4 regions of the Ruegeria sp. CDSA021 genome follow, and region 3 is predicted to be linked to each of the others. Evidence: riboswitches for the same ligand, from Rfam matches in the RefSeq annotation. Region 3 holds a riboswitch; each other region holds the start of a gene.
What was found. Region 3 has a riboswitch for cobalamin ahead of AC2FLD_RS06595 (DUF1636 family protein). Riboswitches for the same ligand answer to the same signal wherever they lie in the genome.
Positions count from the first base shown of each region.

Region 1: it holds a riboswitch for cobalamin, as region 3 does, so the genes downstream of both, AC2FLD_RS04035 (DUF1636 family protein) here and AC2FLD_RS06595 (DUF1636 family protein) in region 3, are expected to answer to the same signal.
Region 2: it holds a riboswitch for cobalamin, as region 3 does, so the genes downstream of both, AC2FLD_RS14605 (hypothetical protein) here and AC2FLD_RS06595 (DUF1636 family protein) in region 3, are expected to answer to the same signal.
Region 4: it holds a riboswitch for cobalamin, as region 3 does, so the genes downstream of both, AC2FLD_RS15660 (energy-coupling factor ABC transporter permease) here and AC2FLD_RS06595 (DUF1636 family protein) in region 3, are expected to answer to the same signal.

Region 1 covers NZ_JBXWQJ010000002.1:365,923-371,176, reverse strand. Annotated here, with positions in the region: gene AC2FLD_RS04045 (FGGY-family carbohydrate kinase) at 1-894, shown strand, start outside; partial or broken gene AC2FLD_RS04040 (NAD(P)-dependent oxidoreductase) at 1,340-2,302, opposite strand; cobalamin riboswitch at 2,443-2,659, shown strand; gene AC2FLD_RS04035 (DUF1636 family protein) at 2,754-3,128, shown strand; gene cobW (cobalamin biosynthesis protein CobW) at 3,130-4,185, shown strand; gene cobN (cobaltochelatase subunit CobN) at 4,189-5,254, shown strand, end outside.
Region 2 covers NZ_JBXWQJ010000010.1:129,290-134,543, reverse strand. Annotated here, with positions in the region: gene AC2FLD_RS14625 (bifunctional 2',3'-cyclic-nucleotide 2'-phosphodiesterase/3'-nucleotidase) at 1-94, shown strand, start outside; RNA gene ffs (signal recognition particle sRNA small type) at 134-232, shown strand; gene rsgA (ribosome small subunit-dependent GTPase A) at 391-1,419, shown strand; gene AC2FLD_RS14610 (alpha/beta hydrolase family protein) at 1,456-2,313, opposite strand; cobalamin riboswitch at 2,445-2,666, shown strand; gene AC2FLD_RS14605 (hypothetical protein) at 2,758-3,165, shown strand; gene AC2FLD_RS14600 (protein-tyrosine phosphatase family protein) at 3,168-3,668, opposite strand; gene AC2FLD_RS14595 (DNA polymerase III subunit gamma/tau) at 3,841-5,254, shown strand, end outside.
Region 3 covers NZ_JBXWQJ010000004.1:57,111-62,364, forward strand. Annotated here, with positions in the region: gene AC2FLD_RS06580 (glucokinase) at 1-580, shown strand, start outside; gene AC2FLD_RS06585 (carbohydrate kinase family protein) at 620-1,546, shown strand; gene AC2FLD_RS06590 (D-lyxose/D-mannose family sugar isomerase) at 1,563-2,228, shown strand; cobalamin riboswitch at 2,328-2,524, shown strand; gene AC2FLD_RS06595 (DUF1636 family protein) at 2,623-2,979, shown strand; gene AC2FLD_RS06600 (ABC transporter ATP-binding protein) at 2,976-3,752, shown strand; gene AC2FLD_RS06605 (ABC transporter substrate-binding protein) at 3,765-4,715, shown strand; gene AC2FLD_RS06610 (FecCD family ABC transporter permease) at 4,717-5,254, shown strand, end outside.
Region 4 covers NZ_JBXWQJ010000011.1:158,940-164,193, reverse strand. Annotated here, with positions in the region: gene AC2FLD_RS15665 (HD domain-containing protein) at 153-746, shown strand; gene AC2FLD_RS15660 (energy-coupling factor ABC transporter permease) at 903-1,583, opposite strand; cobalamin riboswitch at 1,636-1,777, opposite strand; gene AC2FLD_RS15655 (ActR/PrrA/RegA family redox response regulator transcription factor) at 1,948-2,502, opposite strand; gene AC2FLD_RS15650 (SCO family protein) at 2,584-3,210, opposite strand; gene regB (sensor histidine kinase RegB) at 3,302-4,699, shown strand; gene AC2FLD_RS15640 (PAS-domain containing protein) at 4,766-5,254, shown strand, end outside.

The sequences.
Region 1 (5,254 bases), on a different contig from region 3:
AGCGACGTGTCGTCCCTTGGTTGTCACACGGATCTGTGGAAACCGTCCAAGGCGCACTATTCTTCGTTGGTCGAACGGTTGGGCATATCTGAAAAAATGGCGCCCGCACGCAAATCTGCGGAGGTTCTCGGACCCGTGTTGCCGCAGGTCGCATCGCAAACCGGCCTGCGCTTTGACACGCTGGTGCACTGCGGCATCCACGATTCAAACGCATCGCTTTTGCCTCATGTACTGACCCGAACCGGGCCGTTTTCCGTCGTTTCGACCGGGACATGGGTCATTGCCATGACCATCGGCGGCGAAGAAGTAACTCTGGAACCTTCGCGCGACACGCTTCTTAACGTCAACGCACTGGGTGCCCCGGTACCCTCCGCCCGTTTCATGGGGGGACGCGAGTTCGAGTTAGCGATGAACGGTCAAACCACTCAATGTGCAGAGCAATTCCTTGACCTGGTCGCGAAAGACGGCCCCATGCTCTTGCCCGCAATGGTCCCGGACAGCGGACCGTTTCAGGGGCAAAAACACAGCTGGATGGGGTCAGAGCCTTTGCCCGGAACCCAGGAACGCGCGGCGGCGGTGAGTTTTTACCTCGGATTGATGACCGCGGAATGCCTGTCGCTGACCGGACACAAGGGCCCCATTATCGTCGAAGGTCCATTTGCCAGGAACAAAGGCTTCGCCAGTATGCTCGCCGCGGCGACAAACTGCAGGGTCGACGCGACCGTCACCGCAACAGGAACGAGCCAGGGAGCCGCCCTCTTGGCAACAGGCGCACTCCCCGAGCGCGCGGCCTTCGACGTCGAAACCTATTTTCACAAGACCGACGAGAGCTACCAACGTTACGCGAACAGTTGGCACAGAGCCGCAAAAGCAGGCCTGGAACCACGCCCATAGGATACCCTAAAAACCTGCACGGAACTCCGATAGCAGACATTGGGGACCAGCGTGAAACTGAACGGAATGGGCTCGATGCCGCTGTTCTCTGCGGTGCGCCCTGACTGGCTGAAAGAGCACTAACCGGTCATTGCGATGTGAACTGGCTACTGCGGTTGCATTCGGCAGCGACAAGCCCCAATCCCGACATTCACAAGCCAGTTTGCAGTTTCCGATTTGCGCTGCAGAGATACCTCTGAGGGGGCCATGGCTGGATGTGGTTGTGCATTATCTTGAGGGCAACGTCGCCCTCTCCAAGAAAAGCCTGAGCGAGAGTCAACCTGACAAAAACCGCCAGTATCATGGGGCACGCACAGGTCAATGTCGCGCTGGGGATGGCAAAGGGTACTCGGTCTTGAACAATCGCAATACCGGGCGGCCCTTTGCCACCAATAACATCCGGCGTTCAGTGCCCGATCCGGTTTTGCGGGACGACCTCATACCCAGGCTCTTCGGGCTCATCATCCAGCATCTCGGGTGGAAATCCCGGCGCGCGGATGTCCAGACCGGTAGCCTCTTCCAATCGTTTGATGATGTTTGGCGACAACTCGCGTTCGCCATACCTTGCGATGGCGTCCTCGAAGATCTTGATCATGACCGGGTTCATCTCAAGCGGCACACCGGCGCGGTCCGCGACCTCCTGAAACAGACCTATATCCTTTTTCACCAAATCCATGGTGAACGAAATATCGCGGGATCCATTCAGGATGACCTGGCTTTCGGTTTCATGCACAAAGGACGTGCCAGAAGAGATTTTGATGGCCTCATAGGTCGTGCCCAGATCCATACCTGCTGCCTTGGCAGTCACCAGTGCTTCGGCACAGGTGATCAGATTGGCTGTGGCCAGATAGTTGGTCAGCACCTTCAGAACCGAGGCAGAGCCCAGTTCACCGGTGTGCAAAACACGCCGCCCCATGGTGGTCAGAAACGGTAGAATCCGTTCGAACGTTGCACGATCACATCCCGCGAAGATCGAGATATTGCCAGTGGCTGCCCGATGACACCCACCTGAAACCGGGCAATCCACCGCCGCGCCACCGCGTTCGATTACCTCAGCGCCCAGACGCTTGACCTCGGCTTCATCGGTGGTCGACATCTCCATCCAGATCTGGCCGGGGCCAACCTCCGGCAGCATCTCCTGCATCACGGCGTCCGAGGCTGCAGGCGACGGCAGGCAAGTGATGACCGCATCACAGTCCCGCATCAACTGAGCCGGACCCTCTGCTGCCTTTGCGCCTTGGGCGACAAACTCGGCCACCAGATCCGCGTTCAGATCATGCACCGTCAGATCAATACCATTTCGCAGCAAGGATCCTGACAGCTTGCCGCCGACATTTCCCAACCCGATAAATCCAACTTTCATATGTCGCCTCTCCCTGTTGGCATGTGCCCGTCATGCGATCACGGATTTATGCGACCATTCATGCCGCCCAACGACAACCGCAGGTCGCTTTTCGCATCCTTCCCCAGATGTTACGCGTAACGCGCTTGACAAGCGGGTCAGCGGTGCCGCATGTCCCTTTCGTTGGTGTCTGCAACAGCAGATGAAAAGGGAATGCGTCAACGGGTTGTCCGCCAAACGCAGCCGCCCCCGCGACCGTGACCGGAGAGGGTGCCCAATGCCACTGGCCAAGGCCGGGAAGGCGGGACATCCGACAGAGGACCCTTACGAACCGGGCCTCTGACATCCGCAAGCCGGGAGACCTGCCAGCACCCGAAGTTGAAACCGGGCGGGGTGTTCCGGTGTCGGGTCCATGTTGCAACACGTGGCCCGCTTGAAACCCCGTCCCCCGCGAAGAGGATTTGGGGGGATGAGAGATATGACTGAGACCGCACCGGTCGAGCTGCTGGTCTGTACGACCTGCCGCCGCGGTCAGGCTGTTGAGGATGATGCGCAGCGTCCCGGCACATTGCTGCACCAGGCCTTGGAACAGGCCGAATTGCCCGACGGCATTACCCTGAAACCCGTCGAGTGCCTTTCGAATTGCGATCAGGGCTGTTCCATAGTGCTGCGCGGTGGCCCGGATCGCTGGACCTTTGTTTATGAGAACTTGAATGAGGTTGATCATGTCGATGTCATCATCGACGGCATCACAAAGTATCTGGCCACCGAAGACGGCTTGGTCAAATGGCGCGAGCGCCCCGAACATTTCCGCAAAAACTGCGCCTCCCGCATTCCCCCGATTGGAGCCTGACATGTCGAACCTTGAAAAACTGCCCGTCACCGTGATCACCGGATTTCTGGGCTCGGGCAAGACGACACTGGTCAAACACCTGATGCAGAACCCACAGGGCAAGCGTCTGGCCGTGGTCGTCAACGAGTTCGGCGATGTGGGTGTCGATGGCGACATCCTGAAATCCTGTGCCATCCCGGACTGTCCGGCGGAAAACATCATGGAACTGGCAAACGGCTGCATCTGCTGCACCGTGGCCGACGATTTCATCCCAACCATCGAAGCCTTGATGGCGCTGGAGCCGCGCCCTGAGCATATCCTGATCGAAACCTCGGGCCTCGCTCTGCCCAAACCGTTACTCAAAGCCTTCGACTGGCCCGATATTCGCTCGAAGATCACCGTGGATGGCGTGATCGCTCTGGCCGATGCCGAGGCCGTCGCCGCCGGTCGGTTTGCACCGAATGTCGAAGCCGTGGATGCTCAGCGCATGGCCGACGACTCGATCGACCACGAAACGCCACTGTCCGAAGTGTTCGAGGATCAGATTTCCTGCGCCGACATCATCCTGCTGACGAAACCCGATCTGGCGGGCCCCGAGGGCGTGGCCAAGGCCAAAGAAGTCATCGCCGCCGAAGCGCCGCGCCCCCTGCCCGTGGTTGAGGTTGCCGAAGGCGTTGTGGATGTCCGCGTCGTGCTGGGCCTGGAAGCCGCTGCCGAGGATGACATGGATGCCCGCCCGTCGCATCACGACGGTCACCATGATCACGAACACGACGATTTTGAAAGCATCATCGTCGAACTGCCAGAACAGACCGACCCGGCCGCGCTGGTCACCAATATCGAACGCTTGGCGACCGAGCTGAACATCTTGCGCGTCAAGGGTTACGCTGCCGTCCAAGGCAAACCCATGCGCCTTCTCGTTCAAGCCGTCGGTGCGCGCGTTCGTCACCAGTATGACCGTCCGTGGGAACCGGGTGAAGAGCGCCGCTCGCGTCTGGTGGTCATTGCCGAGCATGACGACATCAAAGAGGCTGAAATCCGCGAGATCCTCGCGGGCGTCACCGAGGCCGCCGAGTAACCCATGCACGTCGTCTTCCGCGAAAGCCACGGGCTCGAGGAAACCGAGACCCCAACCGATCTGGGTCAAAGCCCGGCGGATCTGGTTGTCTTGTCCTTCTCGGACAGTGACCTCGGCGCATTCGCGGCGGGATGGCATCGCGGTGGCGGGCCCGAGGGGCGGATGCCGACGCTTCGACTGGCCAACCTGACGGCGCTCAAGCACCCTCTGTCCGTCGACACCTATGTCGAGCAGACGCTGGACGGCGCCAAGGGTATTCTGATCCGCTTGATTGGCGGCGTGCCTTACTGGTCGTACGGCTTGCAGCAGGTTCTGGCACTGGCGCAGGCCAAGGGCATCGCGCTAGCCGTGCTGCCAGCGGATGGGCGCGAGGATACGCGGCTGGATGACTATTCCACCCTGCCCGTTTCAACCCTGCGCCGTCTGGCCCATCTGTGCGACACCGGTGGTGAGGTCGCAGCGCAAGCCGCATTGGCACAGATGGCCTTGGCAGCCGGGCTTTATGCCGGGCCGGTGATGGGCGCGAAGACCTTGCCCGAATGCGGGGCATGGTGCCCGGATCGCGGCGTGATTCCAGCGGACACTGCGTTCGAAGGGGACGCGAAATGTATCGTCGTCACGTTTTATCGCGCCTATCTGACGTCGGCCGACACCGCCCCTGTCGCAGCTCTGATCCGCAGCTTGCGCGCGCGCGGGTTCGCGGCAGTGGGCCTGTACGCGCCGTCCCTCAAGGCACCTGCAGCAGCCGATTGGTTGCGCGAGACTCTTGGGACGTTGACCCCCGCTGCGATCATCAACGCCACGTCTTTTTCCGGCAAAGGTGCGTCGGGCACTTCCCCGCTGGACGCCGCCAACGTGCCGGTATTTCAGATCGCTCTGGCCACCTCGCGCCGCAAAGCCTGGGCTGAGGCGGAACGAGGCCTCTCGCCCGCTGACCTGGCAATGCATGTTGTATTGCCCGAGGTAGACGGACGAATTTCGGCGGGCATCGCCTCGTTCAAGGAACCAGGCAAACGCGACCCACATCTGGAATATTCCCGCTTCGCCCACCGGGCCGAGGCGGAACGGA
Region 2 (5,254 bases), on a different contig from region 3:
TGCCCTTAAACACATTGATGAATTGCTCAAGTTCGATCCCAAGGTGCTCAGCCCAGATAACACAGGATTCGAGCGTATCCATCTGACGTTCTGACGGGTTGTCTTTTTCCTCTGCCTTCCCTATATCCAGAGTCGAGAGGTTGGCGCGGGCGAGCGCCTCGCCAACCTGGTCAGGTCCGGAAGGAAGCAGCCACAACGAGCCCCGCTTGGGTCGATGTCCAACCTCTCACTTCATGAACGTTAGCCGCAGGAGGGCTTTATGATTGTAACAAAAACCCTTCGGGCAGCACGGTTCTGATCTCACAATACCAGCCGACTGCCTGAACACATGACCCGGGGATGCGCGATCGCCATCCGTTGGGATTGCTGTTTCTGACAACAGGCAGACCAATGCATTCTTCTCTTTCGGACCTGGGATGGTCCTCTCATTTTGCCGCGCAACACGCGGCTCATCCTTCGTGCACGCCTTTTCGCATCGCTTCTGTTCATCGGGACCGCCTGATCGGGCTGAACCCAGAGGGCGAATTTCAACTGCTGACCCCTGATCAATCGACCGGTAGCTATGCCGTCGGAGACTGGGTTCTCACTGACAACGACAAACGCGTTCACCATCTGCTCGACCGGCGCAGCCTACTGCAACGACGAGCTGCAGGTACAGGTGCTGCGACGCAACTGATCGCAGCCAATGTCGATGTGCTGTTCATCGTCAGTTCGTGCAACGCAGATTTCAACCCGCCCCGGCTAGAGCGTTATCTGGCGCTTGCGCATCAAGCAGGATGTTACCCAGTCATTGTCCTGACAAAGGCTGACAAATCTAATGACCCCAAGCGTTTCTCAGGACAGGTGCAGGCCCTGGACCCGTATCTGACAGTTCTGGCAATCAACGCACTGGACCCAGCGGAAATTGAAACGGTTCTGTCCTGGTGTCCTAAAGGCCAGACGGGCGCGCTGGTTGGGTCGTCAGGTGTTGGCAAGACGACACTGTCCAACGCCTTGACCGATCAAGATCTTGCCACGTCAGGTATTCGAGAGGACGACGCTCGCGGTCGGCACACAACTACGGCACGCGCATTACATCGGATGCGCAACGGCGGCTGGCTGATCGACACGCCTGGAATGCGCGCTTTGCGCTTGCTGGACGCTCAGGACGGTATCGACGAAGTTTTTTCAGACCTCACCGAACTTGGCCTGAACTGCCGCTTTTCAGATTGTCAGCACGACTCCGAGCCAGGCTGCGCGGTACAGCAGGCAATCAACCAAGGCGTGCTTGATCCTGCCCGCTTGGATCGTTGGCGAAAACTTCGGCGCGAAGATCAGCGCAACTCGGAAACTGTCGCCCAATCCCGGGCGCGGGACAAAGCGTTTGGTAAGATGGTGCGGGGTGTCATGCAGGAACAAAAACTGCGCAAAGGGCGATAGCTGGAAGGTGTACGTCAATTCGTGTGCCGCGCCTGGTCAAGCGATCAGGCGCGGCCATACTGCCGCATTGCGCCGGGCAAATGCTCCGATATGGCCAATCTCCGGCAATCCGAAATCATCAGACCTAAGCAGGTGCCGCTTAGCCTCGGTGCCATAAAGGTCGGCAAGCCGCCAGACCGCTTCTGGCGGGACCATCTGGTCGTCTTCGAAAGTGAACAAGTCCACGGGTGTACGAGAGCCGTCCCAACGCGTCTCCGGAAGGTATTGTCCGATTTCAGGCACATAACTCAAAGGTGCCGTGCACCATTTGCGCCATTGCCAGTAGACCGAGGCCGGCAAGTCCGCGCCAAACCCGATTGCCTTTCCCGGCAGATAGCCCAGCGCTTTTACCAGCAATGGCGCGTGCCCATACCAGAACACACCGGCCAATCCTCGATAAGGCCACGGGTGATCGCTCAGGGTCACAAGCCCCGAACACACGGAAATCATTCGATCGATCAGATCAATATCCGGCTGAACCGGCCCCAGCATCGCACCTACCGAATGACCAATTGTCCACTGCTGCGCATCAGGATAGCGCATGCGCATTTCCGTCCGCGCCGCTGGCATGTCGATCAAAGCCCAATCCGCCATTGTCGCACGCGCATCCTTCATACGGCCGGTCAGAGAATGCCCGAAATCCCGATAGTCATAAGTCAGGCACGCCATGCCTCGCTCTGCAGCCAGCCAACGTGCGAAGTGGCGATAATAGTCGCGCGGCACACCTGTTGCGCTGTTCAGAACAACCACGGTCTCGGGTTCTGTGATCGGTCGGTACAGCCGCGCTGATAAGGTCGTCGACCCGGACGGAAAGAGGAAATCTTCGGTCAAAACCGCCTGCTCTGTGTCCAACATGATCCCTGACCTTGCGCTGAAAATTGACTTGCTTACCTTCAATGGTGAAAACTCTACGCGGGAACTTTCCACCCATCCAGCATGACCAAACGTCGGGCGAAAAGATCAGCTTGACTCGGCACCGGGTCAGACGCTAGCGGTTGTGTGATGGTTCCTGTCCCCCACAAGGGGTCGGGATGAAAAGGGAACACGGTGCGGTTCAGCCTGGTCATTCGGGCGCAAACCAAATCCGCGACTGCCCCCGCAACTGTAAGCGGTGAGCAATGCCAAAACACCACTGGCCCCTGGGGCTGGGAAGGTCGGCAAAGCCAAGACCCGCAAGTCAGGAGACCTGCCATCGGAATTGAAACCGAAACTCGGGCGGGGTGTCCGGGCAGGTCCTGACTGCACTTTGCCGTCCCACCTGACCCGATCTTCCTGTCCAACACGCGCGGAGGGCGCAGGATGATCTGGAAGACAAAGACACATGAATACAGCGCAACAGTATGTCAGCGGACAGGCAAAACCTGCCCTGCCTTGGCGCGACTTGCGCGCTCGGTTTCCGAGGCTATGACTCAGGCCACAGCGGCCACAGGCGACGAATTCGAGTTTGATGGCGGCAGTGAATTGGCGCATTGCGCGGAAGGGTGCCACGCAACCGTTCGAGCTCAATCAGACAGAATTCGCATCTTTTGCGGCACACAGTCTGAAGTTCAGCCCGAGGACCTGAACGCGTACGCCGATCTGATCTTTGGGAATACGTTCACCACCTTGCCATCCGGCCTCATTGCAGACCCACCCTGCGCGATGATCGAGGTTGTAACGCTGCGGCCCCGCAAACCCGTGCACGCGCCTGAACATCTTTCGGCCTAAGACTACACGACCTGAGTCTGAAATTCCCGTGCCGCCCAGGCCAGTTGGGCATCTGTTTCCACTGCACAGGGACGCAACACCCGCAAACGCTCAAGGGCCTTGTCTGCCCGCTCGCCGCATTCGACCATCAGCCTCAGGACAACCATCCCCGACCTGCCGCAGCCGCCCCGACAATGCACCAGCACCCGGCCTCCTCCAGCCAGGGCGTGCCGGGCGGCGGCGCTGACGCCGGGCCATGCCTCTTCAACTGCTGCAGTAGGTGCACCAAAGTCTTCGATCGGCAGATGCACCCACCGGCTCGCGCGGCTTTGGATATCGCTGCCGAAATCCTGCGCCCCATGCTGAAGCAGCTCGACATCCGTTGTCATTGAAACAACAAGCCCCGGCTTCCATGCCGCAATCGTTTCAAGATCACCCCCGTAATCACCACCGCGTCCGGGCATCGACGTCAGGGCAAGCGTTCCCCCTGCGACTTGCAAAGCATAGATAACCAGCTGCGACATGAACCTGTGTCCTCCACCCAGAACTCGTTACAAATATGAGTCTTTAAATCTGTTGGAACAGCTTAGTGCGAAACCGGCCGGTTTCTAAATCAAAAATCATCGCGCCATGCTGTGGACGTAAACGACAGCGGCCACTACGCTGTGCCGAAGCCCCGAATCCGACCGAGAAAACATGACCGACACTCCCAGCCCCGCCTATCAGGTTCTCGCCCGCAAATATCGCCCGGAAACCTTTGCCGATCTGGTGGGCCAGGATGCCATGGTGCGCACCCTGAAAAACGCATTCGAAGCGGACCGGATTGCGCAGGCTTTCATCATGACCGGCATTCGCGGCACCGGTAAAACCACCACCGCGCGGATCATCGCCAAGGGCATGAACTGCATCGGTCCCGACGGCGCTGGCAGCCCAACGACCGAACCTTGCGGCCAATGCGAACATTGCGTGGCGATCATGGAAGGCCGCCATGTCGATGTGATGGAGATGGACGCCGCCAGCCGAACCGGTGTGAACGACATCCGCGAGATCATCGACAGTGTCCGCTATCGCGCCGCCAGCGCACGTTACAAGATCTACATTATCGACGAGGTTCACATGCTCTCGACCAGCGCCTTCAACGCGCTGCTCAAGACGCTTGAGGAACCGCCTGAGCATGTGAAATTCATCTTCGCAACCACCGAAATCCGCAAAGTGCCTGTCACGGTTCTGTCCCGCTGTCAGCGCTTTGATTTGCGCCGGATTGAACCAGAGGACATGATCGGCCTTCTGCAAAAGATCGCGGCTGCCGAAAACGCTCAGATCGCCGAAGATGCTCTGGCGCTGATCACCCGCGCAGCAGAAGGATCGGCAAGGGATGCAACCTCGCTGCTGGATCAGGCAATTTCGCACGGGGCAGGTGAAACCACGGCCGAACAGGTCCGCGCAATGCTGGGACTTGCGGACCGTGGCCGCGTTCTGGACCTGATGGACATGATCCTGCGTGGCGATGCCGCTGGCGCGCTGACGGAACTGAGCGGACAATACGCAGAAGGCGCAGACCCTTTAGCCGTCTTGCGCGATCTGGCCGAAATCACGCATTGGGTGTCCGTCGTAAAGATCACGCCCGACGCCGCCGAAGACCCGACTGTTTCGCCGGATGAACGGAGCCGTGGCCAGCACATGGCAGAGGCCCTGCCGATGCGTGTCCTGACCCGAATGTGGCAGATGCTGCTGAAGGCGCTTGAAGAAGTCTCTGCCGCGCCCAATGCCATGATGGCCGCTGAGATGGCTGTTATCCGCCTGACCCATGTGGCCGATCTGCCCAGCCCTGAAGAATTGATCAAACGGTTGCAGGACGCCCCGCCACCTCCGGCTGGTGGACCTGGTGGCGGCGCTTCGGTGTCCCGGCAGGGCGCAGTGCCTGTGCAGGCCAGCGCGGCCCCGGCACCTGCATACGCATCGCCCCCACGCGGCCCAAGCGGCGCGCCCGTTGCCGCATTGGCACAGGATGTCCAGACGGCCCTGGCCCGGTATCCGACCTTTGAACATGTGGTCGAACTGATCCGCACCAACCGCGACGTAAAGCTTCTGGTCGAAGTGGAAAACGGCG
Region 3 (5,254 bases):
CGGAACGGGGCTCGGCGTCGGGGCGCTGCTGTATTCAGAAGGACATTATCATACAGTGTCCGGCGAAGGTGGTCACGTCGGCCTTTATCCCCGCCACCGCGACGAGGTTGAGATTTTTGAAGCCGCGCGTCGCATAGCGCCCGCGTGTTTCTTTGGAGACAGCCTCGCCCTGGAGGCGGAAATGTTCCTGAGCGGAACGGGCTTACCAATCTTGTATCAGGCCGTTGGAATGGCGGCAGGGCACGCTCAGTTCCCGGCGCAAGCTGCAAAGAACATCTTGCAGGACGCGCGAGATGCTTCCGATCCTATCGCAGTGAAAACGGCGCAGATGTTCACCACTCATCTGGGTGCACTGATGGGCGATATGGCCGTCACCTTGATGCCTTCGGGCGGTGTGTTTCTTGTCGGTGGCGTTGCCGAGAAAAACCGCTGGCTTTTTGGACAGGACTTCATGGAAGCCTTCAATGGAGGTGGGCGTTTCAGTGAACTGCGCCAGTCTTTGAACCTCTACGTTTCTGAACAAGCTGAGTTTGGTATTATCGGGGCCAACAATTTCTGCAAGAACGCCCTGAAACGCTAGGCGAAAAACTTCTTCGACAAACCGGGAAAGGACCGTGGAATGATCTTGTGTTGCGGCGAGGCTCTGATCGACATGATTGCCGAGCCAACAGCTTCGGGGGCGCAAGGTTTCGTGCCGCACACCGGAGGTGCGATCCTGAACACCGCGGTGGCCATGGGGCGATTGGGTGTGCCCGTTGGAATGCTGACCGGAATGTCCAGCGATATGTTTGGTAAGCAACTGACCGACGCGCTAAATGCAAGCCACGTAGATACATCGCACATGGTCGTCTCGGATAGACCCACGACGCTTGCCTTCGTTCAGCTTACGGACGGGCACGCAACCTACAATTTTGTCGATGAAAACACGGCCGGGCGCATGTTGCTTCCCGAAGATATGCCGGATCAGCTTCCGGCTGTCACAACCTTGTATCTTGGGGGGATCAGCCTAGCGTGCGAGCCCTGTGCCGATGCCTACGCGTCATTGCTGAACCAGCACGGAGGCGATCGGGCAGTGATGCTGGACCCCAATATCCGTCCGGGTTTCATCGCAGATCAAACCCGGTATCGAACACGCCTGAACCGGATGATCGCCCAATCGGATATCGTCAAAGTATCGGACGAGGATCTGGACTGGATCATTCCCGGCAGTGAACCCGAAGCGGCAAAGGCCGCCTTGCTGTTGCAGACCGGACCATCGGCCCTGATCGTGACCCGGGGCCGCGACGGCGCGAACGGATATTTGGCGGATGGGTCACAGGTATCCGTGCCAGTGAAACCGGTGCAGGTCGTCGATACAATCGGTGCCGGAGATACGTTCAATGCAGGCGTGTTGACCGAACTCCACCGAGCGGGTCATCTGACAAAACCGGGGGTGCGAAACCTGACCCCCGACGCTTTGCGCGCGGCAATGGCCTTGGGCGCTGAGGTTGCAGCTGTAACCGTTTCCCGTGCCGGGGCAGAGCCGCCTTGGGCACATGAGCTTTGATCATTGAGGTTAGCCAATGAAGCGATCCGAAATAAACCGCATCAAGTCTGAAGCGCAGACTTTCATCCAATCCTTCGGAGCAGTGTTGCCGCCTTTCGCATATTGGTCGCCCGAGCAGCTGCGCAGCCCTGAGGCGCAGACGATCCGAGACCGGGGCTTGGGTTGGGACATTACCGATTACGCCCAAGGCCGGTTTGACGAGTTGGGCCTTTTTCTTTTTACCCTGCGCAATGGTGAAGTGAACGATTTGAAATCCGGTCGTGGGATGCTGTACGCAGAAAAGCTATTGATCTCGAAAGATAAACAGCTATCCCCAATGCATCGTCACATCGTAAAGGCTGAAGACATCATCAACCGGGGCGGCGGCGATCTGGTGCTGGAGATTTACGCGTCAGACCCTGAGGGAGGCATCGACCGGGACACGCCTATTACGGTGCCAAGCGATGCCTGCCCGGTTACCCTAAAACAAGGCGAGCATCTGCGCCTGAAACCAGGGCAAAGCGTGACCTTGATGCCAGGCGTCTGGCACGCTTTTTGGGCAGAACGCGGCGATTGCCTGATTGGCGAGGTTTCGACCGTGAATGACGACCGCACCGATAATGTGTTCGAAGACCCAATCCCGAGGTTCTCGAAAATCGAGGAAGATGCCGAACCCGATTTCCTTCTTGTTTCAGACTACTAAGGTTGATCCAGTTGAGCCTGTGCAAAAGGAATAGCGGGCACAACACTTGTTTTTCGTGCCAGCCCCAGTTTCCTACCGCTTGACAAGTCTTGCATTGCCGGACTAGCTGATCTCGATGGTTCCGCAAGGGATGAAAATGGGAATACGGTACGGCGCACCCTTGCGCCAAGTCCGTGACTGCCCCCGCAACTGTAAGCGGAGAGCGACGCCACTTCACCACTGACCTCGAGGGGTTGGGAAGGTTGGCCGAGCCTTGACCCGCAAGTCAGGAGACCTGCCATCGCATGTTAAACCAACCCGGGGCGGGGCGTCCTGGAAGGAGGCTCGATGGCGCGTTTGCGTGAAAACCCGGTATGGTCCCCCTGTCTGTGTCCGACAAAAGACGGAGACGGCAATGACCACCTATCCTGAGCATTTCGTTCTGATCTGTTCCACATGTCAAGGAACGATGACGGCGGAAGCCGTGCAAACCGCATTGGACGATCGGTTGCCAGACGGTTTTGAAATCCGGTTGATTGCCTGCATGGCAGGTTGTGAACGGGCCATGACCGTTGGTTTTCAGGCTACGGGAAAAGCGCAGTACCTGTTTGGCGATATTGAGACGGCCAACGATCTGACCGCTCTGGTTGAATTTGCAACCCAGTTTGGCGACAGCAAAGACGGCTGGACCAGCGCTTCAGATCGCCCCCCTGCCCTGTTTGCCAAAACCTTGTCGCGGATGCCTGCCATGCCATCGCAGGGGGCTTCATGAGTTTTCTGGTTGTCGAAGATCTGGAGTACTATGCCCTGAATGGCGATGTGCTGCTTCAGGATGTGTCATTCAGTCTCGACGAAGGCTCAATTCTCGCAATCGCTGGACCAAATGGTGCCGGAAAAACCACTCTGCTGAACTTGCTGTGCGGAATTGAAAGGCTGGTTCTGGGGGACGTTCGCGTCCGAAATCAAAGCCTCCGTACTCTTACCGCTCATGAACGTGCTCGAACCATTGCAGTGGTTGGCCAGCAGGAAATGCCAGATGCTCGATTGCGTCTGCGCGACTATGTTGCTCTGGGGCAAATCCCGATTAAAGCTGATCGATCGGCAGGAGAACATAAAGAGGATCTTGATCGGGTTCTGGCGACGGCCGGTCTGTTGCATCTTGCCGGAAAACCCATAGGCCAACTATCGGGAGGCGAACGCCAGCGGGCGCATATCGCGCGGGCGCTGGCACAAAACCCGTCTTTACTGTTTTTGGACGAACCGACAAACCATCTGGACCCGGATGCCAAGGGGCACATGCTGTCCTTGGTTGCCGAGTTGGGCGTAACGGTGGTCATGATCGTGCATGATCTGGTCATGATTCCGGAATTCGCCACCCATGTTGCGTTGATGAAATCCACACGCCTGACAGGGTTCGGACCTGTTAGCGACGTACTGACCCCCGACCGGGTGCGCGACACCTTTGGCGTGGATTACCTGTGCTTTCAGCATGAAGGCCGCATGATCCCTGCCTTGGATATCCGAAAAAGAAAACTGTCATCATAACAGGAGCTTACAATGATGCACAAACTCTGGCCCGTGGCTTTGTTCACCGGTCTGGCCAGCGGCGCGGCTGCAGATGCTATAACAGTGGACAATTGCGGTGAAACGTTGGTGTTTGAAACCGCACCGGAACGTCTTGTCGTGCATGACATGAACATGACAGACATGGCTTTCGCCCTTGGCCTGCAAGACCAGATCGTGGGCCTGACCGGCATCACCGGATGGTACAAGACAAGCCCTGATTTTGAAGCGCAACGCGGCGAAATTCCTGAGCTTGCGCCCAAATACCCAACCATCGAAAACCTCGTCTCGGTCGAGCCGGACCTGTTCTTTGCAGGCTGGTATTATGGCATGAAGCCGGGTGGCGACGTGACCCCGGACACTTTGGAACCCTTCGGCATCAAGACCATGGTTCTGACCGAAAGCTGTATCCATTTGGACAAGGATCGCCCCACGGCCAGCATGGATCTGCTGTTCAACGACGTGTTGCGTCTTGGTCAGGTCATGCAGGTTGAAGACAAGGCCGAGGCACTGGTCGCGGGTTGGAAGGACCAACTGACCGCCATCGAAGCGAAAACTGTCGACTTGGCGAAAACGCGCGTCTTCCTCTTGGATGGGCCAGCAGATGCGCCTTTCACAGCCGGCAAATTCGCAATTCCCGACGCAATGATTGCAGCGGCCGGAGGCGAAAGCGTGACCCATGATCTGGAAACAAGCTGGGGCCGCACTTCGTGGGAGGCCGTGGCTGCCGCCAACCCTGAGTTCCTGGTATTGCTGGACTATCAGACCGGAAACGGTGCAGAAGATACTTTCCAGTTTCTGAAAGATCATCCAGTTATGTCACAAACCGATGCCGTCAAGAACGAACGCTGGATTGGCCTGCGTTACGAAGAACTGACACCTGGACCGGCGAACATTGAAGCCATTGAGAAGATGGCCAAAGCGATGCATCCGGAGATCAACTGATATGGTCCATTTGGGCCGTTCGATATTGCTGGGGGCGATCGTTTTGATCGCCCTTTTGCTGCTGTCCATCGTTTATGGAACGACGCAAATTCCGGTGCGCGACGTGATCTCGGCGATTGGCCTGGGTACGGGTCTTGTCGAAGGTGACATGTCCCCCATGCACCGGATCGTGTTTGACTTGCGCCTGCCCCGAGCTTTGTTCGCTGCGGTGATTGGCGCGGGTCTTGGGGTTGTAGGTGTGGTTCTGCAAACCACTACGCGCAACGATCTGGCCGACCCTTTTCTGTTTGGCCTATCCTCGGGTGCGGCTGCGGGTGCGGTTCTGGTGATCACTGTCACCGGGGATGTACTGGGCATATGGACCTTACCTTTGGCCGCGTTTTGCGGGGGTCTGATCGCATCGGCTATCGTTCTGGCACTGGTCCAGGGTTTGCGCACAAGTGCGCCGGAAAAATTGATTCTAGCCGGTTTAGCCGTCTCCTTTCTGTTTTCCGCAATCACGAACTACTTGATTTTCTCTGGCGACAATCGCGCGGCGC
Region 4 (5,254 bases), on a different contig from region 3:
CATGTGCCCCCCTCGGTTTTTATGTCGGGATCGGATGATGTTGTTTCAAAGCACGAATGCTCAAGAAAACGTTGGCAGCAAGTGATCCTGACAGGTAGATCATACCATAAAATTACGATTTTAATGTGTTCGACTTCACAAGGCATGGCAAAATGGCAACACAACCCCGAGCATGGCAGAGGATGCTGTCAGGCCGCAGGCTGGACCTGTTGGACCCAACCCCGGTCGATATCGAGATCGAAGATATCGCGCATGGGCTGGCCTTTGTGGCCCGCTGGAACGGGCAGACAAACGGTGAATTCGCCTATTCCGTAGCCGAACATTCTCTGCTGGTCGAAGAGATTTTTGGCCGCATTGCCTCCAAAGCCCCCGCTAAATGGCGATTGGCAGCCTTGTTACATGACGCACCGGAATATGTGATCGGCGATATGATCTCACCCGTCAAATCCGCTGTAGGCCCGGACTATGGCGCACTGGATGACCGGTTGGCGGCGGCGATCCATATCCGATTCGGGTTGCCTGCTGAAGTGCCGAAGACGATCAAACGACAGATCAAGAAAGCCGACAAGATCAGCGCCTGGATGGAGGCCACCCAAATCGCGGGATTCTCTGAGCCAGAAGCGACCAAGTTCTTCGGTCGCCCGGATAAGGCGGTGATGGAGGGGTTGAGGATTACGCTGCGCCCGCCGGTCAAGGTGCGAGAGGCGTATATGGAACGACATGCGGCGTTAATAGCTTTTCTATAGAAAACCAATTTCAACCAATGTCCGGGTTGCACCCAAAGCTACCGAGATGATGCGGGGTAACGATTGACTGTGTTGACGATGTTGCAAGGGGATTCCATCAATACCGTCTAGGGTGATCTGTGGCACGAAGAGCACCACAGATCGTCAATTTCACGCCTAAGTGGCTGCGTTATGCAAACGGTTGGCGAACACGCCTTTGTCGGTCAGATCACGCAAGCTTTTCGCGCCTGCCAGAGCTGCCAGATCGGCCAACGGTTCGATCAGAATGACTAGCAGATACGCCACCCCAAAGCTGGTTACAGCTGTAAGGTTCTCGCTGCCGAAGCCTTGACCGTAAATCGCCCAGAAAGCCACCCAAGCCACAACACCACCCTGATAGACCGCTGACATCTTTAGTACGTCCAAGTACCGCAGATCGACATATGCAGTCGTCGATGGAATAACTTTCTTTGCCAGCGCGTCCACTGCAAAGAGCGGGAACAGCAGAGTGGAGATGTTCACAAAATACATTGGCAAATCAGTTGGGGCGAAAAGGAAACCCTGGATCGCCAAACCACCCGCAAGACCGAGGGCCGCAGGCCCGGAACCAAGTAGCAAAAACAGTGTCGTACCAAGGATTATGTGCACTTCGGAGATTCCAACAGCGAAGTGTGGCAAGATTTCAAAGAAGATGAACACCCCAAAAGCGGCAATGACAGACCGAACGCCAAATGAGACGACGGAGTGGGTTTGGAGATCATCATTGATCACTTTCAAGGAATAGCCCGCAGCGGCAGCAGCCGTCCCATAGGCGAGGGCCATTTTCGCGCCGTCAACGACGCCAGGTTCGATATGCATAGTAGAGTTCCTTTCGCGTCCACCCGACGCAGAAAAAGGGCCAGAAAATTCCGGCGGTTGCGTAAAGATGGTTGGTATCCTGACTCGTAGCCTTGAAAACTATGACTACTTACAGTTGCGGGGGCAGTCCGGGCTTTTACCTGGTTCCCAATTAAGACCTCCTCTCGAAGGTCACCATCGTCGCTACACTACACAAGCTAAGGTTCGGAGCAAGGCTTGATTGCGGCGCTTAGGCATTTGCCAGCGGCAGATGAAGCGGAAATTAGGTTGGTGAATATGAAAATCCGCTTTGCCCCGCAAAGCAGACTTAATCCGTGTCCTCAGAGCAGAATCTTGGTTCAGATTGAAACCAATTCGCCACTCGTCACCGCGGGCTACGCTTCGCCAAAATACGCTGCAACGTCCTGCGATGCATGTTCAGCCGGCGTGCGGTCTCCGACACGTTCCGGTCGCACAGTTCGTAGACCCGCTGAATATGCTCCCAGCGCACGCGATCCGCGCTCATGGGGTTTTCCGGCGGTGGCGGCAGTTCGTCGCCCTTGGCCAGCAGCGCATTGGTGATGTCGGTGGCATCGGCGGGTTTGGACAGGTAATCGGTTGCACCGATCTTGACGGCCGCTACGGCAGTGGCAATCGCGCCATATCCGGTCAGAACAACAACCCGGCTGTCGGGGCGCTTTTCCCGCAGCACTTCGACAACATCCAACCCGTTGCCGTCTTCCAGCCGCAAATCCACAACCGCGTAAGCGGGCGGGCGGGCGGTAGAAATGGCGCGGCCTGCGGCAACGGAACCGGCGGTTTCAACTTCGAATCCGCGCTTTTCCATGGCCTTGGCCAGACGTCTCAGAAACGGCTCGTCATCATCTACCAAAAGCAGGGACTTGTCAGGGCCGATATCAAGCTGAGAACTGTCTGCCATATGTTAGGTCTTTCCGTTATTTCATGCCTTTGGCTTGGGTATGAGTAATAGCAGCGCAGGAACAAAGGTCAAACAACCTTGTCACGATGCGGCCTGATCCAGAAAGCACCCAACCTTGTCCGCCATCTGCTCGGCCGTGTCATCGCGCTTGAAAAACTCAAGAAAACCGTGCTCGGGCGTGACCAGATAGGTGAAGGTGGAATGATCGACCAAATAAAACTCGTCGCTTTTGTCATGGGCCTTGTAATAGGTTTTGTAGGCTTTGCTAGCTGCTTTCACTTGCTCGGGCGAGCCGGTCAGCGCGATGGTTTTGCCGCCGAGGTTGAATGCATAGTCGGCCATCACTTCGGGCGTGTCGCGATCCGGATCAATTGAGATGAACAGCGGCGTCACCGATTGCCCGCGTTCAGCCAGAATATCGACGGCCTCGGCGTTGCGCGACATGTCGAAAGGGCAGACATCGGGGCAGAACGTATAACCGAAATAAACCAGCGTCGGTTCAGTGATCACGTCTGCGTCAGTGACCGTCTCACCCTTGCCGTTGACCAGCTCAAAGGGTCCGCCGATTGCTGCGGTTCCTCCGGCGATCTGGCTGGACCGGCACTGCGCGAACTGATCGCCAGTGCCACCACCACGCGTCAGAAGCCACATGGCCCCAAGGCCAATTACCAGTACAACAGCTGCAAGAATTGCGTATAGACGGGTCATTTCAGTTTTCCGGTCGCAAGGGGGTTGTTGATCGCTTCGGCTGGGACACCTATCAAGATGATCAGCCTTTGCAACAGGACATAAAGAACCGATGGCAGAATCCAATCAGACTTTTTGGCGCGGCCAGGAACGGAGCAGCTGGATTCGCCTGCGCACCCTGATCCTGTTGCGATGGGTGGCCATCATCGGCCAGTTCACTGCCATCACCGTTGCCCAGCAATATTATGACGTGCAGCTGCATCTGGGCCTGTGCTATCTGGCCATCGGCATTTCGGTCATGAGCAATTTTACGGCCATTTTGTTGTTCCCGCAGAACAAGCGCCTGACCGAGTTTGAAAATTTCTTGATGATCCTGTTTGATCTGCTGCAGCTGTCGATACTGCTGTATCTGACGGGGGGCTTGAACAATCCGTTTGCGCTGCTTCTGTTGGGGCCGGTTACAATTTCTGCCAATGTCATGAGCACCCGGTCGACCCTGATCGTTGGGGCTGTGGCGATTGTTCTGACCACGCTGCTGGCCGAGTTTCACCTGCCACTGCGCACCAATCTGGGGCTGGTTCTGGATATTCCGGATATTCTGCTGTTCGGCAATTGGGCCGCAATCGTCATCGCTATCGTTTTTATCGGAGCCTACTCCCACCGCGTCAGCTCTGAAGTTCAGTCCATGTCCGAAGCATTGGCTGCAACGCATATGGCGTTGGCGCGCGAACAGAAGCTTACCGACCTGGGCGGCGTTGTTGCCGCCGCCGCGCATGAGTTGGGCACTCCCTTGGCAACCATAAAACTGACCAGCGCGGAATTGATCGAGGAACTGGATGATCGCCCGGATCTGATAGAAGATGCCGCGCTGATCCGAGAGCAGGCCGACCGCTGCCGCGATATTCTGCGTGATATGGGACGGGCCGGTAAAGATGACCTGCACTTGCGGCAGGCGCCACTGTCGACCGTGGTGAACGAAGCCGCCGAACCACATGTGGGACGTGGCAAAGAGGTTCATTTCTCGGAAGGTCCGGTGCAGGACGGGGATGTGCAGCAGCCTTCGATCCTGCGAAAACCCGAAATCATTCACGGGTTGCGCAATCTGATCCAGAACGCTGTGGATTTTGCGCGGGCCAATGTCTGGGTCGAGGCCGAATGGACCGACAACAGGATCACCGTCAGCATCATGGACGACGGACGTGGATATCCGTCGCATATGATCGGACGCATCGGTGATCCCTTTATGCGGCGCAGGCGAGCGGAAACGGATCAGAAAACCCGCCCTGAATACGAAGGTATGGGCCTTGGCCTGTTCATCGCCAAAACCTTGCTGGAGCGCAGCGGAGCCGAATTGGAATTCGCCAATGGCTCGGACCCCTATCAACACCTGACCGACGACCCGGACCGCAAAGGCGCCATCGTCAAAGTGTCGTGGCCGCGCAACCTGATTGATGCACAAAAGGGCGATACCCCAGTTCCATCGGGTTCAAACAAGCGCATTCAGGTGTGAGTTAAGAGACCATTAACCAATCTTACCCATAGTCCAATCGGGCTTGGGTCTGCTTTGGGGAATTTGATGGCCGATTGGATCATTCTGGCCGCGATCAGCGTTGTATCAGGTTGCTTTGCGGTTCAATGGCTCTTGCCGCGCCGTACGCTGCGGGACCAGACCTTTGGCCTTTTTTCCAACACCTCTTTGTTCGACGCGGTGTTCCTGTTCGACGGAGAGCGGTTGATCAGTCATTCCGACATTGCTCTGGCCGGTTTCGAACATGTAGGAAACTGGACAGATCTGCGCCGATTGCTGCAAAGGGATTTCCCATCCTTTCCTGAAATTCCAGACAAAGTGCGCGATGAAGGCTTTATCGTGGTCTCACCGATAGATTGCACCGTTGAGCGTGATGTGATTTGCGAGTGGATTGATGGAATTGTCCGTGTGCGTCTGCGTGAAGCGGCCAAGACCAAACCCGTGGGATCAGAAGCGTCGATAGATCCCACCCGGCTGGCGATGGATCAAGCCCCGTATCCGGTGTGGTTGCTGGACCGAAACAAACGGGTGCAATGG